DNA from 2 places in the Staphylococcus sp. GW821-FHT11H10 genome. Region 2 is predicted to be linked to the other one. Evidence: predicted binding sites of a transcription regulator. Region 2 holds the regulator's gene; the other holds the start of a gene.
What was found. Region 2 encodes LexA, which represses DNA repair genes until DNA is damaged. Its sites were predicted from a motif close to CGAACATATGTTCG; they were not measured.
Positions count from the first base shown of each region.

Region 1 (12,591 bases), on a different contig from region 2:
CATAAACAAGCGATAGCGTTTATTTTGTTGTTCTCTAAATTATTAATTTATGAACCATAGTTATACTTTCATTTTTGAGCACTTATTGCTTTAAATTGATCAGCATAATTTGTAAAGACACCATCAACACCGTATTGGTTCAAGCGCTGCATATCGGCAGTTTCATTCACCGTAAATGGATGTACGAGAAAACCTAAGTCTTTTAAATGAGCTGTATTTTGTGCATTTAAATCGCTATATTCAGGACCGACACCAATTGCATAAGAACGAATACGTTGTAAATCTGCTTCACTTTGTTGAGCTAATTCACCTTTATCCAATAGGCGTATTAATGGCACATTTGAATTTAATTGATGCATTTTTAATAAGCTAGCTTCTGAAAATGATTGTACCAGGACATGTCCATTTTCTAGAGAATTTGAAGTAAGCATGTTATGTCGGTTTAGTGTGTCTAGCAGTTGTTGTTCCATGCCAGGATAAACATCAGGCTGCTTTGTTTCAATATAATAATTGGCATCTGTACCATAACGTGTCAAAATTTCATCTAATGTTGGAACTGTAGCACCTTTATAACTATCTTTGGCTAATTGAGGATTTTGTTCATTAAATGATGAACCTGCATCTAATTTCTTTAATTCAGCTAATGTATAATCCTCGACACGTCCTGAGCCGTTTGTTGTACGATCAACTGTTTCGTCATGCATTGCAACTAAATGACCATCTTTAGTGCGTTGTAAATCTATTTCAATATATGAGGCACCTAATTCATTATGACTTTTATCGTACGCTGCAAAAGTATGCTCTGGTGCATAGCCACTAGCACCACGATGTGCAATAGTAGTATGGCGCTCTCCTGTTAAATTTCTTGACCAATTAGTATGATTGTTTTGAGTTTTAGATGCATTAGTTAGGTTCGTAGTTGTAGTGTTTGATGATTCACCACCACTTGCTTCAACGGGCGTATGTATAATCGCTAGACTCAAACTGGCTACTGTTAAACATGAAATGATACCTTTATTACTTGCTTTCAACAAACTCATCCTTTCATAGTTAAATGTATAATTAAAATCTATCAGTGATATTTTGTGTAAGAAAGTGAATTTGCAGAAGCTTTAAATAACTATAATATAATTAATGTTCACTCAATATATTTAACAAAAAGGTTGAGAATGGATAGAATTCATTCAGAATTCGTTGGCCCATACCCAACCTCTAAAATTAATCGTTATTTAATAATTTTTCAGCAACTTTCAGTTGATGACGTACTGCGTCTTGGCCTGTTGAACCATAACTTTTTCTTCGGCTAAGACAGTTTTCCGGTTTAAGATAATCATAAACATCTTGATCTATATTTGAATTTAATTCTTTGTAACGTTCAAGAGGTACATCTAATAAATAGATACCTTGTTGAATGCACTCAAAGACAATTTTACCAACAATTTCGTGCGCCTTTCTAAATGGTACATCTTTAGCTACTAAATAATCAGCTAATTCCGTTGCATTTGAAAAGTCTTGATGCACAGTTTCGTTTAAACGGTCTGTATTAACGGTCATTGTATCTAACATACCTTCAAAAATTCGTAGTGAACCTTTTATAGTACGTACTGAGTCAAATAAACCTTCTTTATCTTCTTGTAAGTCTTTATTATATGCAAGTGGTAACCCTTTTAATGTTACAAGCATGCTCATTAAATGTCCTGTAGCACGTCCTACTTTACCACGAATAAGTTCTGCCATATCTGGATTCTTCTTCTGAGGCATAATAGATGAACCTGTAGAGAAAGCATCAGATAGGGTAATGAATTTCGCTTCATCCGTAGACCAAAAGATAATTTCTTCAGCAAAACGTGATAAATGAATCATAGTTAATGAAATATTATGCAAAGTTTCAATAATGTAATCACGATCACTCACTGCATCTAAACTATTCTCATAAACTGAACTAAATTCTAATAATTGTTGCGTTTCGTGTCTATCGATAGGGTGTGTTGTACCACTTAATGCAGCTGCACCTAATGGTGAAATATCAATACGTTTCATACTATCAACGAAACGTGAATAGTCTCTTTCTAGCATCCAGAAATATGTCATAACATGGTGTGCAAAAGAAATCGGTTGAGCACGTTGTAAGTGTGTATATCCTGGCATGATTGTATCCACATGTGATTGAGCTAGTTTAAGAATGGATGTTTGGAATGATCGAATAAGGTCTTGAATTTCAAGTACTTCTTTTTTTACGTATAGATGCAAGTCAGTAGCCACTTGGTCATTTCTACTACGACCTGTATGCAACTTACCTCCAGCGTCACCGACACGTTGAATGAGTTCATGTTCAATGTTTAAATGAATATCTTCAAGCGATTTTTTAAACGCAAGCTTCCCATTATGAAAGTCTTGTTGAATCTCTTTTAAGCCATTAATGATTGCGTCTTTATCATCTTGTGAAATGATATTTTGATTAGCTAACATGGTAGCATGTGCAATACTACCTTGGACATCTTCATCCAACAATGTTTGGTCGAAATCTATGGAAGCATTAAATTCATCTACCCAATCTTCCGGCTGTTGTTGAAAACGGCCACCCCATGCTTTACTACTCATTACTATAACCTCCATGAAGATATGCATTTACTTGAGTAGGTAAACCATAAATATCGATGAAACCTACCGCTGCCGATTGATTAAATGCATCTTCTTTAGTGTATGTTGCTAATTTTTCATCATATAGCGTGTATGGAGATTTTCTTCCATTAACAATGGCATTACCTTTAAATAATTTAATTCTAACATCACCTTCAACATATTGTTGCGTGCTATCAATGAATAATTTTAAGCTATCAGTTAATGGTGAGAACCATAAACCATTATAAGTTTGTTCAGCAAGTTGTTTTTCAATCACTGGTTTAAAATGAGCTACATCTTTAGTTAACGTTAATGTTTCAAGTGCTTTATGTGCTTTTAATATTACTTCTGCACCTGGAGTTTCATATATTTCACGAGATTTAATACCAACAAGACGATTTTCTACATGGTCGATACGTCCAATTCCGTGTTTTCCAGCTAATTCATTTAAAGTTAATATTAATTGATCTAAGTCATAATCTTGATGATTTAATTGAACTGGAACACCGTTTTTAAATGAAAGGATAATTTCATCAGGTGTATCTGGTGTATCTTCTAACTCTGCTGTTAAATCATAAGCGTCTTTTGGAGGGGCAGCATACGGATCTTCTAAAATACCACACTCATTTGCTCTACCCCATAAGTTTTGATCAATTGAATAAGGAGAATCGTGATTGATGCCAACAGGGATATTGTGTTTAATGGCATAATCAATTTCTTCTTCACGACTCCAACCCCATTCTCTTACTGGCGCAAATGCTTTTAGGTTAGGGTTTAATGCTTTAATAGCAACTTCGAAACGAACTTGGTCATTACCTTTACCAGTACAACCATGCGCGATACCGACAGAATTAGTTTGTTCAGCAATCTCAACTAATTTCTTAGCGATAAGTGGACGAGATAAAGCTGATACGAGTGGATAACTATTTTCATACATTAAGTTACCTTTGATTGCATAACTTACAAAGTCATCACTAAATTCTTTAGTAGCATCAATAATATGACACTCAACTGCACCCATATCTAGTGCTTTAGAATATACAACATCTAAATCTTTACCTTCACCAACATCTAAACATACAGCTACGACATCATAGCCTTTATCTATAAGCCATTTAACGGCTACACTTGTATCTAATCCACCTGAATATGCTAATACGATTTTCTCTTTCATTAAAATTCACCTCATAATTTTTCTGAAAATTGATATAAATTTATACTAACAGATATTAAATGAAAATAAAACCATTTTTTTACATAAATATACAAAAATTTGAAAATACTCTTATCATCAACATATCAATTGTATAAAAGGATATGTTACATATTGATATGGAAATATAAGTATTATTTTATTTAGAAATTATTCATTTTAAAATTATTAAAAAATGTCTTAAAATTGTTGAATTAATTTGAAAATATTCGAATAGTCAGTCATGTCAATTGAATAGAAGGCTTAAAGTTAGTAAAATTAAATCAACAAGGACATACAGGAGGCTTTTATAAAATGACTCATATTCAATTAGATTATGGAAAAGCATTGGAATTCTTTGGTCAACATGAAATTGATCAACAACAAGATATCGTTAAAACAATTCATAAAACGATTCACGAAGGTACTGGTGCAGGTAGTGATTTCTTAGGTTGGGTGAATCTTCCGGAAGACTATGATAAGAAAGAATTTTCAAGAATTGTGGAAGCATCAAAACGTATAAAATCTAATTCAGATGTATTAGTAGTAATTGGTATCGGAGGTTCATATTTAGGTGCGCGTGCTGCTATTGAAATGTTAACTTCATCATTCCGCAATTCAAATGAATACCCTGAAATTGTATTCGTGGGTAATCATTTATCATCAACGTACACTAAAGAATTAGTAGACTACTTATCAGATAAAGATTTTTCAGTAAATGTTATTTCTAAATCTGGTACAACTACAGAACCAGCAGTAGCATTTAGATTATTTAAACAATTAGTTGAAGATAAGTATGGTAAAGCAGAAGCTAAAAAACGTATCTTTGCTACTACAGATAAAGCAAAAGGTGCATTAAAACAATTAGCAGATAATGAAGGTTATGAAACGTTTGTAGTACCAGATGATGTTGGTGGTCGTTATTCTGTATTAACTGCTGTGGGTCTATTACCGATTGCAACAGCTGGCATAAATATTGAATCAATTATGATTGGTGCAAACAAAGCGCGTAAAGAATTATCATCAGATAAATTAGATGAAAATATTGCTTATCAATATGCGACAATCCGTAATATTTTATATAGCAAAGGATACACTACTGAAATGTTGATTAATTATGAACCGTCAATGCAATATTTCAATGAGTGGTGGAAACAATTATATGGTGAGTCTGAAGGTAAAGACTTTAAAGGTATATATCCATCTAGTGCAAACTATACAACTGACTTACATTCATTAGGTCAATATGTCCAAGAAGGACGTCGTTTCTTATTTGAAACAGTTGTAAAAGTAAACAACCCTAAACACGATATTACAATTGAAGAAGATAGTGATGATTTAGATGGATTAAATTACTTAGCAGGTAAAACAATTGATGAAGTTAATACTAAAGCATTTGAAGGTACACTATTAGCTCACACTGATGGTGGCGTTCCTAATGTTGTTGTGAATATTCCACGCTTAGACGAAGAAACATTTGGTTATGTTGTATACTTCTTTGAATTAGCGTGTGCAATGAGTGGATATCAATTAGGTGTTAATCCATTTAACCAACCTGGAGTAGAAGCATACAAACAAAACATGTTTGCATTATTAGGTAAACCTGGATTTGAAGATAAGAAGAAAGAATTAGAAGAGCGTTTATAATTCTCTAGTCATTCAATAGCGTCAATTAAATATGTCTTACAAAGTCGATATGGATTAAATTCCGTATCGACTTTTCTAATATATATCTTTATATTAAAGCTAAGGAATGAGTTCTAACTACTACCTGTGACTGATTTATTATTATATAGGTAGATTTATAAATGAAACAGTGTACAATATTTCTATGAAATAATAACTGTTAATCCAATAGGAAGGATTTGATGTAACTATGTTTCATCAAATTGAACAATGGTTTGATTTATTACAAGGTTTTGGTTATCTGGCTGGATTTATTATTTTATTTTTTAGAGCCATTGTGCCAGTACTTCCTTTAACATTGTATGTTATTTTATGTGTTCATGCGTATGGCTTTATAGCAGGTACGATTATTAGTTGGTTAGGTGTTGTAGCAGGTACTTATACAGTGTTCTTTTTCTGTAGAAAATTTGTTAATGCTAACTTTATGAAGCGGATTAAATCAAGACGATCAATTGAACGCCTTATTCATTTTATTGATAGACAGGGCTTAGTACCAATATTTATATTAATGTGTTTTCCGTTTACACCTAATACACTAGTTAATTTTGTGGCAAGTTTCTCTCATATTAGAGGCAAATATTATTTTATAATTTTACTTATATCTAAGTTAATTTCTATTACATTTTTGGCGATTATGGGAAAAAGTGTAACCTCATTTTTCACACATCCTGTTAGAGCAATAATGGTATTAATAGTTACTATAGCGTTATGGTTTGTTGGTAAGAAAGTCGAGGGCTATTTCATGGGTTCAGACAAGGAGTGACAAAGTGCGTAGAGTGACAAGTTGGATTGTAGCATTCCTATTTGCTTGTCTGTTTGTCATGTTTATACAAATGTTCTTAGTTAAAAGTGCTGTAGTTCAAACTGATGATATGTCACCAACTTTGAATAAAGGTGACCGTGTCATTATTAATAAAATTAAAGTTACCTTTAACATGTTGAAGGATGGAGATATTATCATGTATCGACATAATAATCAATTACACTTTGGTAGATTGGTCGGCAAGCCAGGTGAATCAATTGAAGTTAGAAACGGTAAATTGTATAGAGATGATAGACAAGTTAATAAATTTTATGCTAAAAATAGAGATATTAATAATTTTGCAATAAGAGATTTACATGATTCTGATGGTGATATTATTCTGCCAAATTCATATTTTATTTTAAATGATAATGGTGATAAACAAAGTGATTCAAGAACATATGGATTAATAGATAAGGACGATATCGTAGGAGATGTTAGTTTAAAGTATTATCCGTTTAAAGAATTTACCTATCAGTTTAATAAGTAGAGGAGGTGTTAAAATTGAAGAAAGAAATAGTTGAATGGATTGTTGCCATAGCGGTAGGTTTATTACTTGTATGGGTAATGGTTAACTTCGTAGCTAAATCATATACTATAAAAGGCGATTCAATGGATCCAACACTAAAAGATGGCGAACACGTCATGGTTAACATTCTAGGATATAAAGTTGGAGACATAAAAAAAGGTAATGTAATCGTATTTCATGCGAATCAACAAGACGATTATGTTAAACGTGTCATTGGTGTACCTGGCGATAACGTTATTTATAAAAATGATAAACTATATGTTAATGGTAAAAAGATAAATGAACCTTATCTTGATTACAATGAAAAACGTAAACAAGGTGAATATATTACGGGTTCATTTGAAACTAAAGATTTACTAAATGCAAATCCTAAATCAAATATCATACCAAAAGGTAAATACTTAGTTTTAGGTGATAACAGAGAAGTCAGTAAGGATAGTAGGGCGTTTGGTTTAATTGATAGAGATCAAATTGTTGGTAAAGTATCATTTAGATTTTGGCCATTCAGTGAATTTAAGTTTAATTTTAATCCAGATAATGAAAAATAAGGAAAATTAGTATTAATGAATTAATTTTTAACATAGCAAGACTGGTAATGGAATGTTCATAGAGGTTCCGCCAGTCTTTTTTTGTTCAATATTTCGACCTAACAAAACATTTTTTAAGAACGTATGTTCTGTGTTAAAATAAGTTCAAAGGAGTGTGGGCATAATGGAGTTGAACGCATACATTGGCAGAGCAGGGACAGGCAAATCTCATCATATGATTGATAATATTAAGCAACAAATGAAAGAGGATCCTCTAGGCGATCCAATTGTTTTAATAGCACCAACACAGAGTACTTTTCAATTAGAACAAGCATTTGTTAATGATAAAGAATTGAATGGAAGTCTAAGAACTGAAGTGCTTCACTTTGAACGCTTAAGTTATAGAGTTTTTCAAGAGGTTGGAGGATTAACTGAAGAACGACTAACGCAAGCGGCTACCGAGATGATGATTTATGATTTAGTTCAACAACATAAATCGGAATTAAAACTATATCAATCACAAGTAAATTATTATGGTTTTAGTGAGAAGTTAAGTGAACAAATTCAAGATTTTAAGAAATATTCTGTTACGCCAGAACATTTACATACATTTTTGCAAGATAATGACTTGAAGACGAGAACTAGACATAAATTAGAAGATATATCGCTTATTTATCAGTATTTTGAGGAACGCATAAATGGCGAATTTATTACTTCAGAGGATAGTTTAAATCATTTTATTGATATTTTAAGTCAATCAGAATGGATTAAAAGAGCAGAGGTATACATAGATGGATTCCACAACTTCTCTACATTGGAATATCAAATTATTAAAGCACTCGTTCAAAGCGCCAAAAAAGTTACTGTTCTTTTAACAACTGATGGTAATGAAGATCCATTTAGTTTATTCAGAAAACCCTCAGAGGTATTAACACATTTAAAGGAAATTGCTAAAGATTTAAACATAGAATTACAACAACAATTCTTTAAACAACAATATCGTTTTAACAATAAAGATTTAATACAACTGGAACAACAATTTGACGCATTGCAAATTAATCCTATCGCTTACGATGGCAGTATTAATATTTTAGAATCCTCAAGTATACGTGAAGAAGTTAATGAAGTAGCTCGCCAAATTATTAAAGATACACGTGATAAGCAATATAGATATCAAGACATTGCTATCTTGTATCGTGATGAAGCTTATGCATATTTATTTGACTCTGTTCTTCCACAGTACGATATTCCATTTAATATTGACACTAAAAGATCAATGACACATCATCCGATCATGGAAATGGTACGCTCACTTTTGGAAGTTATTCAAACAAACTGGAATATTAGTCCTATGATGCGTTTAATTAAAACCAATATTCTAACTAATCACTTTAAGGATAGTGCATATTTAATTGATTTATTAGAGAACTTTGTCGTTGAACGTGGTGTTTATGGCAAACGTTGGCTTGATGAAAAACTGTTTAGTATTGATAACTTTACGAAAATGGGACGTAAAGAACATAAATTAACTACTGAAGAGCGAGAAGATTTCGAGCAAGTAGTTCATTTAAAAAATGATATTATTGATAAAATATTAACTTTTGAAAAAGCAATGAACGAAGCAGAAAATGTGAGAGGTTTTGCGACAGCTTTCTATGAGACAATGGAGGCATTTGATTTACCTAAATATTTAATGACTCACCGTGACCAATTGGACGTCGATGGTCGTCATGAAGAAGCTGAAGAAATAGATCAAATTTGGAATGGACTTATTCAAATTTTAGATGATTTAGTCACTGTATTTGATAATGAAGAAATGACTCTTAAACGCTTTTTAGAGGTATTTGATATTGGTTTAGAACAATTAGAATTTGTAATGATTCCTCAAACCCTCGATCAAGTGAGTATAGGGACAATGGACTTAGCGAAAGTAGACAATAAAAAACATATTTATATGGTTGGAATGAACGATGGTGCTATGCCGCAACCGGTTTCTTCTTCTAGTCTAATAACAGATGAAGAAAAGAAAGTGTTTGAACAACAAGCACAAGTTGAATTAAGTCCTACATCAGATATCTTACAAATGGATGAAGCGTTTGTTTGTTATATTGCAATGACACGAGGCAGTGAACAAGTTACATTTTCATATAGTTTAATGGGTGCACAAGGTGAGGATAAAGAAAAAAGTCCATTTATAGACCAAATACAAGGGTTGTTCAATGGGTTAGAAGTAATGAATATTCATTATCAACATAATGCACAACCTTTATCGTTAATGGAGCATCCACATCAAACTAAAGTCGTCTTATTCGAATCTTTAAAAGCTTGGCTAGAGGCAGAGATGGTCGCTGATGTATGGGTTGATGCTTATCAAGTCATGCGTGATAATGACAAATTGAATAACGGTTTAGAGTACCTATTAACTGCGTTGACATATGACAACGAAACAGTGAAATTAGATGAACCATTGGCTGCATCTTTATATGGTTCAACAATTAACGCAAGTGTATCTAGATTTGAAGGGTATAATGATTGTCCGTTTAAACATTATGCGAATCATGGTTTAAGGTTAAATAAGCGTACGAAATATAAGCTTGAAAATTTTGATTTAGGAAATATTTTCCATACAGCATTGAAGTATATTTCGGATAAGGTAGATGGAGACTTTAAAAATCTTGATAATAAGAAGATACATGCTTTAACTGTTGAAGCTTTAGAAAATGTTTTACCTCAAGTCCAATTTAATCTCATGGATTCAAATGCATACTATCGGTATGTGTCAAAACGAATTGGTGTCATTGTCGAAAGTACTTTGAAAGCATTACGCTATCAAAATAAAAATACAAAGTTCAAACCACAACGTTTCGAAGCAGGGTTTAGAAAGACACCGAACAACAGTGAAGAACTTATTGCACAACCATTAATTACAAAACAAGGCATTCCAGTTAATATACGAGGACAAATTGATCGTATAGATGCTTACACTAAAGATGATAAGAGCTACATTAATATTATTGATTATAAGTCATCTAATCCCAGTGCGAAATTAGATTTAAAAAAGGTTTATTATGGTAAACAAATGCAAATGATGACTTATATGGATATTGCTTTGCAAAATGCCCAACGTCTGGGATTATCTAATGAAATTAAACCAGGTGGCCTATTGTATTTCCATGTACATGATGAACGTCTCAGTTTTAAAGACTGGGGAGAATTGGAAGATGATGCTTTAACACAGGACAAACTTGAACAAGCATTTTTAAAAGAATATAAATTACGTGGCTTAGTTAATAGCGATATGGATGTAGTAGACGCATTGGATATTCGTTTAGAAGAAATTAGCAAATCCGACATTGTTCCAGTTAGCCTGAAGAAAGATGGAAGTATTGGAAGTAGAGGGAGCAGTGTTGCTGATGAAACAACAATTCATAAATTTATCAAACATAATAAAGACAACTTTATAAAGACTGCTACAAATATTATGGAAGGTCATACCGAAGTTGCACCACTTAAGTTCGATGACCAATTACCATGCCAATTTTGTAATTTTCAATCAGTGTGCCATGTGGATACTATTATTGATAGTAAACATTATCGCCATGTAGATGAAACTATAGATCCTATCAAAGCTATACAAGATGTCGAGTTAGAAAGCGGTGATCATAATGAATAACATCCCCATCAAACCTAAAGATGCTCAATGGACAGATGCACAGTGGAAGAGTATATATGCTAATGGTCAAGATATATTAGTAGCTGCAGCAGCGGGGTCTGGTAAAACTGCAGTATTAGTAGAAAGAATTATTCAAAAAATCATTAGAGATGAAATAGATGTTGATAAGTTACTCGTTGTTACTTTTACTAATTTAAGTGCGAGAGAAATGAAGCATCGTGTTGATCAGCGTATTCAACAAGCGTCAATAGAAAATCCTAACAATGAACATTTAAAGAATCAACGCATTAAAATTCATCAAGCACAAATTTCGACATTACATAGCTTCTGTTTAAAGATTATTCAACAACATTATGATGTCATTGATTTGGATCCTAATTTTCGCACAATTAGTGATGTAGAGAATGTGCTGTTACTTGAACAGTCTATTGATGAAGTTTTAGAAAAACATTATGATACACCGGATATTGAATTTCTTACTTTAGTAGAACAATTATCAAGTGATCGTAATGATGATAATTTTAGAGATTTGTTAAAACGTTTCTATAATTTCAGTATAGCCAATCCTTCACCGTTTGAGTGGTTGGATTCATTAGTTGAAATTTACACGGACGATAATAAACATAAATTATATCTAGACGAATTAGAAAGATTATCGAAAATTTATATCAAAGCTGCATATCATACTTTGTTAGAAGCGGAAAATAACTTTCTAAATTGTATAGAGGCGGAAAAGCATTTAGATGTTATCAAGCTAGAAAAATTTAAATGCGAAAAAATGATTGAGGGTAATGTGATAAATTTTGAAGAAATCATTAATTATACCTCTGAAAAATTGCCTACAATAACAAAAAAATTAAAAGATACTAATGAAGATGAAGGTATAAGTTCTCAATTTTTAACAAACGCTAAAGATTTTTATGATGATTATAAAAAACTATTATCGGAAGTAAAAAATAAGTATCTAATGCGTTCTTATGAAGATTTAAAAGTAGATATGAAACGTTTGGCTCCTAGAATTCAATACCTTGTACAAATCGTTAAGGATATTATTAATGGCTTTGCTGAAAAAAAACGTAGTCGCAATGTACTGGATTTTTCTGATTATGAACACTTCGCTTTACAAATATTAACTGACCAAGAGGGCAATGCTTCGCCTATTGCTAAAGAATATCGATCACAATTTGAAGAGATTTTAGTAGATGAATACCAAGATACGAACCAAGTACAAGAAGCAATCATATCTAAAATTAAACGTGGTGACGAATCTAATGGGAATTTATTCATGGTAGGTGACGTTAAACAATCTATCTATAAATTTAGACAGGCTGATCCAACGTTATTTATGGATAAATATCATCGTTTCACAAAAGATGGCGATCAATCAGGATTACGTATCGATTTATCTAAGAATTTCCGTTCACGTAAAGAAGTACTCGCCACAACAAACTACTTATTTGACCATATGATGGATGAAGAAGTAGGTGAAATTGAGTACGATGCTGATGCGAGACTTTATTTTGGTGCTACTAAATATTCTGATAAATCTATGCCTCTTGA
Region 1 is NZ_JBXARC010000004.1:21,834-34,424, forward strand. It holds gene AC1RRU_RS03640 (glycerophosphodiester phosphodiesterase) at 69-1,031, opposite strand; gene argH (argininosuccinate lyase) at 1,219-2,601, opposite strand; gene AC1RRU_RS03650 (argininosuccinate synthase) at 2,594-3,796, opposite strand; gene AC1RRU_RS03655 (glucose-6-phosphate isomerase) at 4,130-5,461, shown strand; gene AC1RRU_RS03660 (TVP38/TMEM64 family protein) at 5,691-6,263, shown strand; gene lepB (signal peptidase I) at 6,268-6,792, shown strand; gene lepB (signal peptidase I) at 6,807-7,379, shown strand; gene addB (helicase-exonuclease AddAB subunit AddB) at 7,543-11,031, shown strand; gene addA (helicase-exonuclease AddAB subunit AddA) at 11,024-12,591, shown strand, end outside.
Region 1: addB (helicase-exonuclease AddAB subunit AddB) is a predicted target of LexA. The motif match lies at 7,496-7,509, and genes of this name have one in related genera.

Region 2 (12,591 bases):
ATTAGCTGACAAACAATTAGTTCCTGAATATATTACGATTGATATAGCTCATGGTCATTCAGATTCAGTTATTAAAATGATTAAACACATAAAAAAATATATTCCAAAAACATTTGTAATTGCTGGAAATGTTGGTACGCCAGAAGGTGTTAGAGAACTTGAAAATGCAGGTGCAGATGCAACTAAAGTTGGTATCGGACCAGGTAGAGTTTGTATCACAAAAATAAAAACTGGTTTTGGCACTGGTGGTTGGCAATTAGCAGCATTAAATATTTGTAGTAAAGCAGCGCGTAAACCTATAATCGCTGATGGTGGCTTAAGAACACATGGCGATATTGCTAAATCAATTCGATTTGGTGCAAGCATGGTAATGATAGGATCTCTATTTGCGGCTCACGAAGAATCGCCAGGTGAAACAGTTGAATTAGACGGCAAACGTTATAAAGAGTATTTTGGTAGTGCATCTGAATTCCAAAAAGGTGAACACAAGAATGTTGAAGGTAAAAAAATGTTTGTTGAACATAAAGGATCATTAAAAGATACTTTAGTTGAAATGCAACAAGACTTACAAAGCTCGATTTCATATGCAGGTGGAAAAGATTTAAAATCATTAACAACTGTCGATTATGTTATAGTGCGAAATTCAATTTTTAATGGGGACAAGGATTAAAACTTGAGTGGTAGGTGTATGTTATTAAAAAATTTCTTTTGTTTTCTTTGGTGTTATTAGTTGTAGCTTTATTCATACCATTAAAGGAAAATCAAACACTAGTAAAATTACAGAATGACGTAAGAAGTAAAGTTCAGCAAGTTATGAATCAAGATTCGAGTTTAAAAAACAATACGCTCAAAACACCTACAGAACAGGACTTTGCTATTAATAATATTCAGATGAATATGTCTAAAGACAAAGTTGAAAATCAATTGGGGAAACCTAAAAGAGTAACATCTAATGAATATGGCGCTAAATGGTATACCTATTACAATAATGATTACGATAATTTCATAATGGTTAGCTATTTAGGAAATAAAGTCAATGCTTTATATAGTAATCAAAATGTCATTACATCTAAATCTAAGGTAAAATATAACACCCCTAAAAATGTTGTTGAGGATAGACTTGGTAAACCTTTAAAGGAAATTGTTAAAGGTAGATACCGTGTTGATATAAGTAGCGATGAGTATGATGTTTTCCATGAAGATAATATTTATACAACTGTTTTTTATGATAAACATAATGACAATGGTGTTACTGCATTACTTCAAGTTAGTGATGCCATGGAAAAAAGGTTGACTCAACATTACGGTGCGCCATCTTCAACATTAGAACAAAGCTTTGAATATCAAAATTATGATTTAGTTAATTCTGAGCGTAAACAGCATGGGTTGAATACACTTAGTTACTCAAAAGATGTCTCCAATACAGCAAGAAATCATAGTGAAGACATGGTAAAACAAAATTACTTTGATCATAACAATTTAGATGGTGAATCTCCTTTTGATCGATTAAAAGATGATGACATTGATTTCAATGTGGCAGGTGAAAATTTAGCGTATGGGCAACAAAATAGTATATTTGCTCATGAGGGGTTAATGATTTCACTTGGTCATAGAAAGAATATATTGAATACAAATTTCAGTACTCTAGGCGTAGGCGTTGATTTTAATGAAAAACGACAACCATATTGGACAGAAAATTATACGGGCTAAGTGTTTTAACGAGACTTATTAAGGGTATCTTTTTGTTGATAAGGAAGTTGATATTATGACAACTAAAGATGTTAATAAACTAGATATTCTAGATAAGGTTAAAGAAATTTTGAATAAAAAAGAAAATGAAAAGCAAAAGAACTAGCGAAGTTTACATTGTAGACTTTGCTAGTTCTTTTTATATAGAAATATATAAGAGAGAGGTTAACGTAAATTTTAGAAATTAAAACTACAGTTCTCTGTATAAACCAATAACTTTACCGATAACAGTAACGTTATCAAGATAAATAGGACTCATTGTACTATTTTCAGGTTGTAATCTATAACGTGTTTTTTCTTTATAGAAGCGTTTAACTGTTGCTTCATCATCTTCAGTCATCGCAACAATGATGTCTCCATTTTCAGCAATGGTTTGGCTTCTAACTATAACTTTATCTCCATCTAAAATACCTGCCTCAATCATACTTTCACCCACAACATTTAAAATAAAAATATCACTATTGTGAGTTGATGTTAAATGTTCTGGTAAAGGGAAATATTCCTCAATATTTTCAACTGCAGTAATCGGAATTCCGGCAGTAACTTTACCAATTACAGGAACATAAATTGTTTCCTCCATATTAACTGCATCGTTAGTTTGTTCGCTAACAATTTCAATGGCTCTCGGTTTCGTAGGGTCTCGTTTAATATATCCTTTTTCTTCCAGTCTAGATAAATGACCATGAACAGTTGAACTCGACGCTAACCCTACTGCTTCACCAATTTCTCGTACGCTTGGTGGATATCCTTTAGTTTGTACTACATGTTTAATATAATCGTATATTTCACTTTGACGTTTAGTTAATTCTCTCATATATAGGCACTCCCTAATTTTATTTAACTATATTATAGCACTGATTTTAATATTGAACAAACATTTGTTCGTTTTTATGTTGACTAAGAACAGATGTTCTGTTAAAGTATTTATACAAACAAATGTTCTAGAGGTGAAAGTAATGTTTAATAAATATAAAAATAAATTATTAACTAATATAGCTGTTGTATCAATATCTTGTGTTGTTTTTATAGTATTTTTCATGAATTTATATCATAACGCTCAAATGGAACAAACGTACGAAATAACTGACCATACTATTTCTAAAAAGGCAATTATTAAAGATGATAATAAGAACGTAAATACTACAAATGGGGAACAAAATAACTACAAAGTGTTCGCATTTGTAAGATGATTATAAATTTGAGGTCTGTCAAAGCTATTTAAATGTCAATAGCTTTTGTCCAGACCTCTTTTTTGTTATATTTTATGAAGTAAAAGAGAAAATATTAATGGGAATATAGAAAGAGTGATAGTTATGTCTAATGATAATTTAAATATAGATAGAATTAATGAGCTTGCTAAAAAGAAAAAGGAACAAGGTTTAACTGAAGCTGAAGCTAAAGAGCAATCGAAATTACGTAAGAAATACCTCGAAGCATTTAGAAAAGGGTTTAAACAACAAATTGAGAGTACAAAGGTGATAGATCCTGAAGGTAATGATGTGACACCTGAAAAATTAAAAAAGATACAAGAACAAAATAAAAATTAATAAATATTAGATTATAGTTCGTTGAGTTTAAACAATTATCAATTTCAATATTTTTAAGTTATAATATACGAAAGATGATTAAAGTCGAAGGGAAGTATTAAAGATGTTTAACGAGAAAGATCAACTAGCGATTGATACGATTAGAGCTTTAAGTATTGATGCAATCGAAGAAGCTAATTCAGGTCACCCTGGATTACCTATGGGAGCTGCACCAATGGCTTATACCTTATGGACACGCCACTTAAATTTTAATCCTCAATCTAAAGACTATTTTAATAGAGACCGTTTTGTATTGTCGGCTGGACATGGCTCTGCGCTATTATACAGCTTGTTACATGTTTCAGGCAGTCTTGAATTAGAAGAGTTGAAGCAATTTAGACAATGGGGTTCTAAAACACCTGGACACCCAGAATTCAGACATACTGATGGTGTTGAAGTTACTACTGGCCCACTTGGACAAGGCTTTGCTATGTCTGTAGGTATGGCTTTAGCTGAAGACCATTTAGCAGGTAAATTTAATAAAGATGATTTCAATATTGTTGACCATTATACTTATGTGCTAGCTTCTGATGGTGATTTAATGGAAGGTATTTCTCATGAAGCTGCTTCATTTGCTGGCCATAACCAATTAGATAAGCTAATTGTTTTATATGATTCAAACGATATTTCATTAGATGGCGAATTAAATAAAGCCTTCTCTGAAGATGTTAAGAAACGATTTGAAAGTTACGGTTGGAATCACATATTAGTAAAAGATGGTAATGATTTAGACGCTATCGATAAAGCAATAACTAAAGCCAAATCTCAAAATGGTCCAACCATGATTGAAGTTAAAACAATTATCGGTTATGGTGCTCCAAACGTGAGTGGTACTAATGGTGTTCATGGTGCACCACTAGGTTCAGATGAGAGAAAATTAACTTTTGAGGCATATGGTTTAGACCCTGAAAAACGTTTCAATGTGCCAGAAGAAGTATATGAAATTTTCCAAACAACTATGTTAAAACGTGCAAATGAGCATGAAGATGCATGGAAAGCATTACTAGAAAATTATTCTAAACAATATCCAGAATTAGCAGATGAATTTAAATTAGCTATTAGTGGTAAACTACCTAAAAACTATAGAGATGAATTACCACGCTTTGATAGCGATCATAATGCAGCAACACGTGCTGATTCAGGTGAAGTAATTCAAGCATTAAGTAAATCAGTTCCGTCATTCTTTGGTGGTTCTGCTGACTTAGCTGGTTCTAACAAATCTAACGTTAAAGAAGCGACTGATTATGATAGAAATACACCTGAAGGTAAAAATATATGGTTTGGTGTACGTGAGTTCGCAATGGGTGCAGCTGTAAATGGTATGGCAGCACATGGTGGATTACACCCTTATGGTGCAACATTCTTTGTATTTAGTGACTACTTAAAACCAGCGTTGCGTTTATCAGCTATCATGGGATTAAATTCAACATTCATCTTCACACATGATTCAATCGCTGTAGGTGAAGATGGACCTACTCATGAGCCTATTGAACAATTAGCGGGCTTAAGATCAATACCAAATATGAATGTCATTCGTCCAGCTGATGGAAATGAAACAAGAGTAGCATGGGAAGTAGCTCTTGAATCAGAACAAACACCAACTTCTTTAGTATTAACTCGTCAAAATCTACCATATTTAGATGTAGATGAAGAGACAGTTGAACAAGGTGTTCGTAAAGGTGCTTATGTTGTTTTCGAAACTGAAACTAAACCTGAGTATCTATTACTTGCTACTGGTTCAGAAGTTAGCTTAGCAATTGAAGCAGCTAAAGATTTAGATAAACAAGGTAAAGGTGTACGTGTAGTATCAATGCCTAACTGGTTTGCTTTTGAACAACAACCAGAAGAATATAAAGAGTCTGTAATTCCTAAAGAAATTACTAAACGTGTTGCAATTGAAATGGCATCACCATTAGGTTGGCACAAATATGTAGGCACTGAAGGTAAAGTGATAGGTATTGACCAATTTGGTGCAAGTGCCCCTGGCGACTTAGTCGTAGAAAAATATGGTTTCACTAAAGAAAATGTATTAAATCAAATTCGCACATTTTAATATTAGATAAGAAATTAGAGAACTGAGAAGGCTTTCATTGGAAAGTCTTCTTTAATTTGAATGAGCAATACAAAATAATTTTTAAGTTAACTAAAAATAAGTATTACATTTGTTTAAGTATTTGTTATGATAACAAATGGATGCAGAATTACTAACTAGCTCTTGAAAATAGAATAGTAATTTAGTAAAATTCAGTAGGATATAGAAAGTGGGTGAAACAATGGCAACATGGTTAGCAATTTTATTAATCATTGTAGCGCTTATCGGTGGACTAGTTGGTGGTTTCTTTTTAGCACGTAAATATATGATGGATTATTTGAAAAAAAACCCACCTATTAATGAAGAAATGTTACGTATGATGATGATGCAAATGGGTCAAAAACCATCGCAAAAGAAAATCAATCAAATGATGACAATGATGAATAAAAACATGGATCAAAACATGAAAAGTTCAAAAAAATAATTTTTAAATGGATTGTAGTACCTTTAAGGTTTACAATCCTTTATTTTTGTAGTAAAACAACTTTAGTGTTATTTAAAAAGAAAAATATTTAAAAATCTAAATAAATTACAATGAGTAATAAAGAGTAAGGGTTTATGAATATATAAGAAGGTGTAACGTTGGCGTATTTAATTTTTTCTGTTGTATTTGCTTTATTTATGGGTATAGTAGTAATTTTTATTCGAATGAAAGCTCAAAACTTTCCTGTTAATGAAAAGAAAATTATATTACCTCCATTTTTCATGGCTACAGGCGCATTGATGTATGTGATTCCGTACTTTAGATTGACTGGTACTGAAATTTTAGAGTCAATTATTCTAGGTGTCTTATTCTCATCTGTTCTTATATGGACAAGTCACTTTGAGGTACACGGTACTGAAATTTATATGAAGCGCTCAAAAGCATTTCCAATCATTTTAATTTCTTTATTAATTATACGTACTGTAATTAAAATATTTATCAGTAGTAAAATTGATCCAGGTGAAATTGGCGGCATGTTCTTCTTACTTGCGTTTAGCATGATTGTTCCTTGGAGATTAGCTATGTTATATAAATATAAAAAGTTGAAAAGAGCAACTGTCAAATAATTGAATAATGATTAAAAAATGATGTATTTTAAATTACTTTGAAAATTTTAGTATAGCCTGGGACATAAATCAATATCTCAGGCTATAATTACATATTGGAAGTAGTTGACTGAATTAAAAATACACCTGTAACTAACTTTTTTAATTCTAGTCAACCTTGCGGGGTTGAGCGGGGCCCAACAAAGAGAATTTCAAATTAGAAATTCTACAAGTGATGCAAGTTGGGGTTATTAATAGCTGCTTAATAACATAGGTGGGACAATGAATTTAAATTAATCATTGTTCCATCTTTTTTAGTTTGAACAATAGTGTGATTCAAGATATAATATACACGAACAAATGTTCTAAAGGGAGGCCATTATGAAGGTTATTCACACTGCTGATTGGCATTTAGGTAAGATTTTAAATGGTAAGCAATTTTTAGAAGATCAACATTATATATTGAACAAACTTATTGATAATTTGAAGGAAGAGAAACCAGATGTTCTGGTTATTTCGGGTGATATATATGATACGTCTTATCCTAGTAAGGAGACCATTAGACTTTTTGAAGAAACGATTAAAATTATAAATGTAAATATGAAAATTCCTACAATTATAACCAATGGGAATCATGATGGTAGAGAAAGATTAAATTATGGGTCAACATGGTTTGAGTTTTCACAATTATATATTAGAACGCAACTAGAATTAATGTCTACACCTATAACTATTAATAATATTAACTTTTACACACTTCCTTTTGCCACTATTAGTGAAATTAAGGCTTACTTCGATGATGATGATATCAAGACATATGAGCAAGCAACTCAAAAGTGTATTAACCACATTTCGAAGATTATAGACCCGAATCAAATTAATATTTTAATTGGCCATTTAACTATAAAAGGTGGTAAAACATCAGAATCTGAAAGGCCACTTACAATTGGAACAGTTGAAAGTGTAGAAAGCGCTAACTTCAATATTTTTGACAAAGTACTATTAGGACATCTTCATCATCCATTTAGTATTACAGATAATATTGTTGATTATAGTGGTTCGTTATTACAATACTCATTTTCTGAAGTGAACCAGGCCAAAGGATACAAAAAATTAATGATTAATTCAAAAGGTGACATAAATACTAAGTTTGTACAATTAAAACCTTTAAGAGAGTTAGAGGAAATTGAAGGTGACTACTCGGCTGTTATACAAGGCGACGTTCCTGTGAAAAATAAAGATAATTATTTTCACTTCAAACTTAAAAATATGTCTCATGTTACCGACCCTATCATCCACCTTAAACAGATATACCCAAATACACTTTCGCTTAGTAATATCACTTTTGAAAATCATAATAAATCAACGTACGCAGATTTTAAAACTACAGATGACCCTACAATAATTAAAAATTTCTACAAAACAATTACGGATGAAGATTTAACAAACTATCAAGAGAAGAAAATACATCAATTATTAAATCAAGTTATCAATAGGGAGGACTAAATAATTGAGACCAACTAAATTAATACTTAATAATTTTGGACCTTTCATACATGAAGTTATTGATTTTGAACAAATAAATAAAGAACAGTTATTTTTAATAAGTGGAAAAACTGGTTCGGGAAAAACTATGTTATTTGATGGCATTGTTTATGCGCTATTTGGTAAGGCTTCTACAGAAGGTAGAAATGAGGGGGAATTACGAAGTCATTTTGCAGATGGTAAATCCCCAATGAGTGTAGAATATGAATTTAAAATTAACGATAAAAAATTTAAAATATCTAGACAGGCTGGATTTATTAAAGAGGGGAATACTTCCTTAACACCTGGTAAACTTGATGTTTTTGAATTTGATGAAGAAAGTCAGCTTTACGAACTACGAGAGAGTAAAATCAGCTCTGGTAATGGTTTTATCAAAGATTTGTTAGGTATCAACGCTGAACAATTTAGACAATTATTCATATTACCTCAAGGAGAATTTAAGAAATTTTTAGTATCTAATAGTTCCGATAAACAAAGTATTTTAAGAACATTATTCAATAGTATCCGTTTTGAAGAGATGCAAAATTTATTGTTAAATCAAGTTAAAGACGAGAAGAAACAAATAGAATCACGTTATAGTCGGATTCAAATACTTTGGGAAGATATTGAAACATTTGAGAATGATGAATTAATTCAATTTAAATCTTTGAATAGTATGCAAACCAAAGACATTATTAAAGCAATACCTCAGTTTGAACTAGTAGGTCAACACTTAAATGAAGAATATGAACAATTAAAATCTGAACACAATGATGCGCTTGAAGCTATAAAAAGAAAAATTGAAGAAAACAATAAATTAATAGAATCACTTAAAGAACTCGATCGAAATAAAGATAAGAAAGTGCAACTAGAAAAAAACAAAGATAGTATTGAAAAATTAAAAGCTGAATTACGTAAAATTATTGAAATTAAACCCTTGAGTCAATTGTATAATCAAAGAAACACAAAAGAACAAAAATATGAAAATACTAAGGTTAAGCTAAATTCTATTCTTGAAGAGTTAAATGAACTTAATGTTAAATTAGAGAAATTTAAGAAAGAAAAAGAAATTTTAAATGAACAATTAGAAGATATTAACATTAAGTCTGAATATATTGATAAAACTAAACAGTTTTATTCAAACATAAATAAGTATCGTGAAGCTTTTAACGAAATTAAACAAAATGAAACATACTTAAAAGAGAATAATCAAAAGCAAGAAGAAAATAAGAATTTAATTGATAAATTAAATAATGATATAGCTAAAATAGATGTTAATAACGAGAATATTGACGAAATAACACAGGAGATATTCCAATTAACAAACACTTTTGATAAAAAAGTGACTTTGAGAGAAAACAAGAAAAAATACCAATCTTTAAGTCAAAAATACAACGAAACAGAGAATAGTATTAAAAAGACTAAAGAACAAATTTCAGATTTAAAACTTCAATTAGAAAATATAGACAAGTCAAATATAGATTTAAATGATAAACAAACATTTATTCAAGAAATTCAAAATGCACTTCATGTTGGAGATACATGTCCTATATGTGGTAATGAAATTGAGTCTCTCAATGAACATATTAAGTTTGATGAAATTGCTAAGAATCAAAATTTAATAAAAGAGGTCAATAATCAGTTAAATAAAAAAATAAATGAGTTAACTAAACTTGAAACCACTTCTGATTATATTAGTAATCAAATGAGTGAGTTAGAAATAAATGATGATGAAATTAGTGATATCAACGAAATAGAACAACAATTAAGAACTAAAAATAAGGAAAAAGAAAAACTACAAATTCAAATTAAGCAACGTGAAAAGTTAAAAAGTGCACTAGATAAGCATAAAGATATTAAACATAGCTTACAAATTAAGCATGAAAAACTTTTATCATTGAAGCATCAATTTGAAACACTAATAAATGAATTTAAAAGCTACACTAATTATGATGAAACTAATAAATTTGAACAGTGCTTTAAGCAATATGAACAAATAGTAACTGATTATGTATCTAAGAGCGAAGTATTAGAGAAAGAAATAAATCAAACAAAACAACAAATTGAAATCGAAACAAATAATTTAAACAATAATAAATTAGCTATTAAAGAACTTGAACAAGAAATTAGTGGTCATAGCGATGAAATTAATCAAGAAATGAAGCGAATTGGACTAAATTCATACAAGGATGTTGAAATTTTATTATCTAAATTAGAAAACAAAGAGCAAATTGAAATGAAAATTCAGCAATATGAGCATGATCATCAAAAACTTACTTTAGAGATTGAACGACTATCTAAACTTACAAAAGATAATAAGTCTGAATCAGTTGAAAAATTGGAAGCTACAAAAACTGAAATTGAATCCAACTATAATAAGTACGTTGAAGCGAGTGCTACAATTCAATATCAAGTACAGAAAAATAAAGACAAATTTAATAGTATAATGGATCATATAAATTATTTAGAGAAAGAATTAAAAGAACAACAAGAAATCTTTGAATTATCAGAGGTACTATCAGGAAAAAATAGTAAAAAATTGACGCTTGAAAACTATGTGCTTATTTATTACTTAGAACGAATCATCCATCAAGCAAATATTCGTTTGGAACGCATGAGTGGGGAAAGATATCAGCTAAAAAGAAGAGAATCTATATCTCATGGTTATAGTGGTTTAGAAATTGAAGTGTTTGATTTTCATTCAAATAAATCTAGACATATTAGTTCATTATCAGGTGGTGAAACGTTCCAAGCATCTCTAGCTTTAGCGCTAGGATTGAGTGAAGTAGTTCAACAAGAATCTGGAGGTATTACCCTTGAGTCAATGTTTATAGATGAAGGCTTTGGTACGTTAGATCAAGAAACATTAGAAACTGCTTTAGATACTTTGGTGAAATTAAAAACTTCAGGCAGGATGGTTGGTATCATATCTCACGTTAGTGAACTTAAACAACGCATTCCATTAATACTTGAGGTAACATCGAATCAATATCAAAGTCATACTCGATTTAAGTGGAATTAAAAAAGACCGTATGGCAAAATTAATTCAATATTGTCATACGGTCTTAAAATATGATTATTTAGCTCTTAACAAATCGCGGATTTCTGTTAATAAAACAGTATTTTCTTCGATTTCTTCTTCAGGCTCTTCTTTCTTCACTAAAGTATTTGCGATTTTAACAAATATAAATAATGCGATTGCTACAATTATAAAATCAATAATTGATTGGATAAATAGGCCATATTTAATTCCCCAGAATTCCCAATCTTTAGCAAAATCAACAGAACCGAAAATTTTACCAATTAATGGCATGATAATGTATGTAACTAATGATGTAACAATTTTATTGAATGCTGCACCCATAACTACAGCGATTGCTAAATCTAGCACATTACCTTTAAGAGCAAACTCTTTAAATTCTTTTAACATAATTCAATACCCCTCACATAAGAATAAAATATATTATACAACATATAAATATTTTAGTAAATGTTTAATTTAAAAGAAATTTGATATTGTATAAAGGCTTTGTTATCCTTTAATATAGCGTCTTAAATTACTTCATAGTTATTTCAAACTAATTTTTAAATTTATTATAGGAAAGGAGTAAGTAAATTATGAATTCTTCTTCTGAAGAAACAAAACAAAACAAGAAGTTTTCATCGGTTTTTATTTACAGTGCTATCGTAGTAGCCATTGTTGTATCAATCGGTGCATTTTTACCTGAGCAATTCGGTAAAATTACAGGCGACATCAGTAGTTGGATTACTGAAAAGCTTGGCTGGTATTACATGATTTTGACTACTGTAATAGTGTTCTTTTGTATCTTTTTAATTTTTAGTCCAATCGGTAAACTTAAACTAGGTAAACCTAATGATAAACCTGAATTTAATACTGTTTCATGGTTTGCGATGTTATTTAGTGCTGGTATGGGAATAGGTTTAGTGTTCTACGGTGCAGCTGAACCTATGGCAGATTTTGCTTCACCTCCTAATGCTGATCCTAAAACTACTGAAGCATATACAGAAGCATTACGTTCTACATTTTTCCACTGGGGATTCCATGCTTGGGCTGTATATGGTGTAGTTGCATTAGCTTTAGCTTACGCACAATTTAGAAAAAATGAACCAGGTTTAATTTCACGTACACTACGCCCTATTTTAGGTGACAAAGTGGAAGGACCTATAGGAACAATTATTGACGTTCTTTCAGTATTTGCGACTGTTGTAGGTGTAGCCGTTTCACTTGGTATGGGTGCGTTACAAATTAATGGTGGACTTCATTATTTATTTGGTGTTCCAAATAATGTATGGGTTCAATCTATTATAATTGTCGTAGTTACAATATTATTTCTTGCTAGTGCATGGTCTGGTTTAAGTAAAGGTATTCAATATTTAAGTAACCTAAATATTGGTTTAGGTACTGTTTTAATGATTATTGCTTTAATTATTGGACCTACTGTACTTATTTTAAATATGTTTACTAGTTCAACTGGTAGCTTATTAAATTCATTCTTATTCAACAGTTTTGACACTGCAGCATTAAATGGTCAAAAACGTGAATGGATGTCTTCATGGACCCTTTATTATTGGGGTTGGTGGTTAAGTTGG
Region 2 is NZ_JBXARC010000001.1:247,080-259,670, forward strand. It holds gene guaC (GMP reductase) at 1-670, shown strand, start outside; gene AC1RRU_RS01280 (CAP domain-containing protein) at 685-1,710, shown strand; gene lexA (transcriptional repressor LexA) at 1,940-2,563, opposite strand; gene sosA (DNA damage-induced cell division inhibitor SosA) at 2,706-2,939, shown strand; gene AC1RRU_RS01295 (DUF896 domain-containing protein) at 3,063-3,296, shown strand; gene tkt (transketolase) at 3,400-5,388, shown strand; gene AC1RRU_RS01305 (YneF family protein) at 5,609-5,851, shown strand; gene AC1RRU_RS01310 (CcdC family protein) at 6,010-6,477, shown strand; gene sbcD (exonuclease subunit SbcD) at 6,838-7,962, shown strand; gene sbcC (exonuclease subunit SbcC) at 7,967-11,002, shown strand; gene mscL (large conductance mechanosensitive channel protein MscL) at 11,057-11,410, opposite strand; gene AC1RRU_RS01330 (BCCT family transporter) at 11,599-12,591, shown strand, end outside.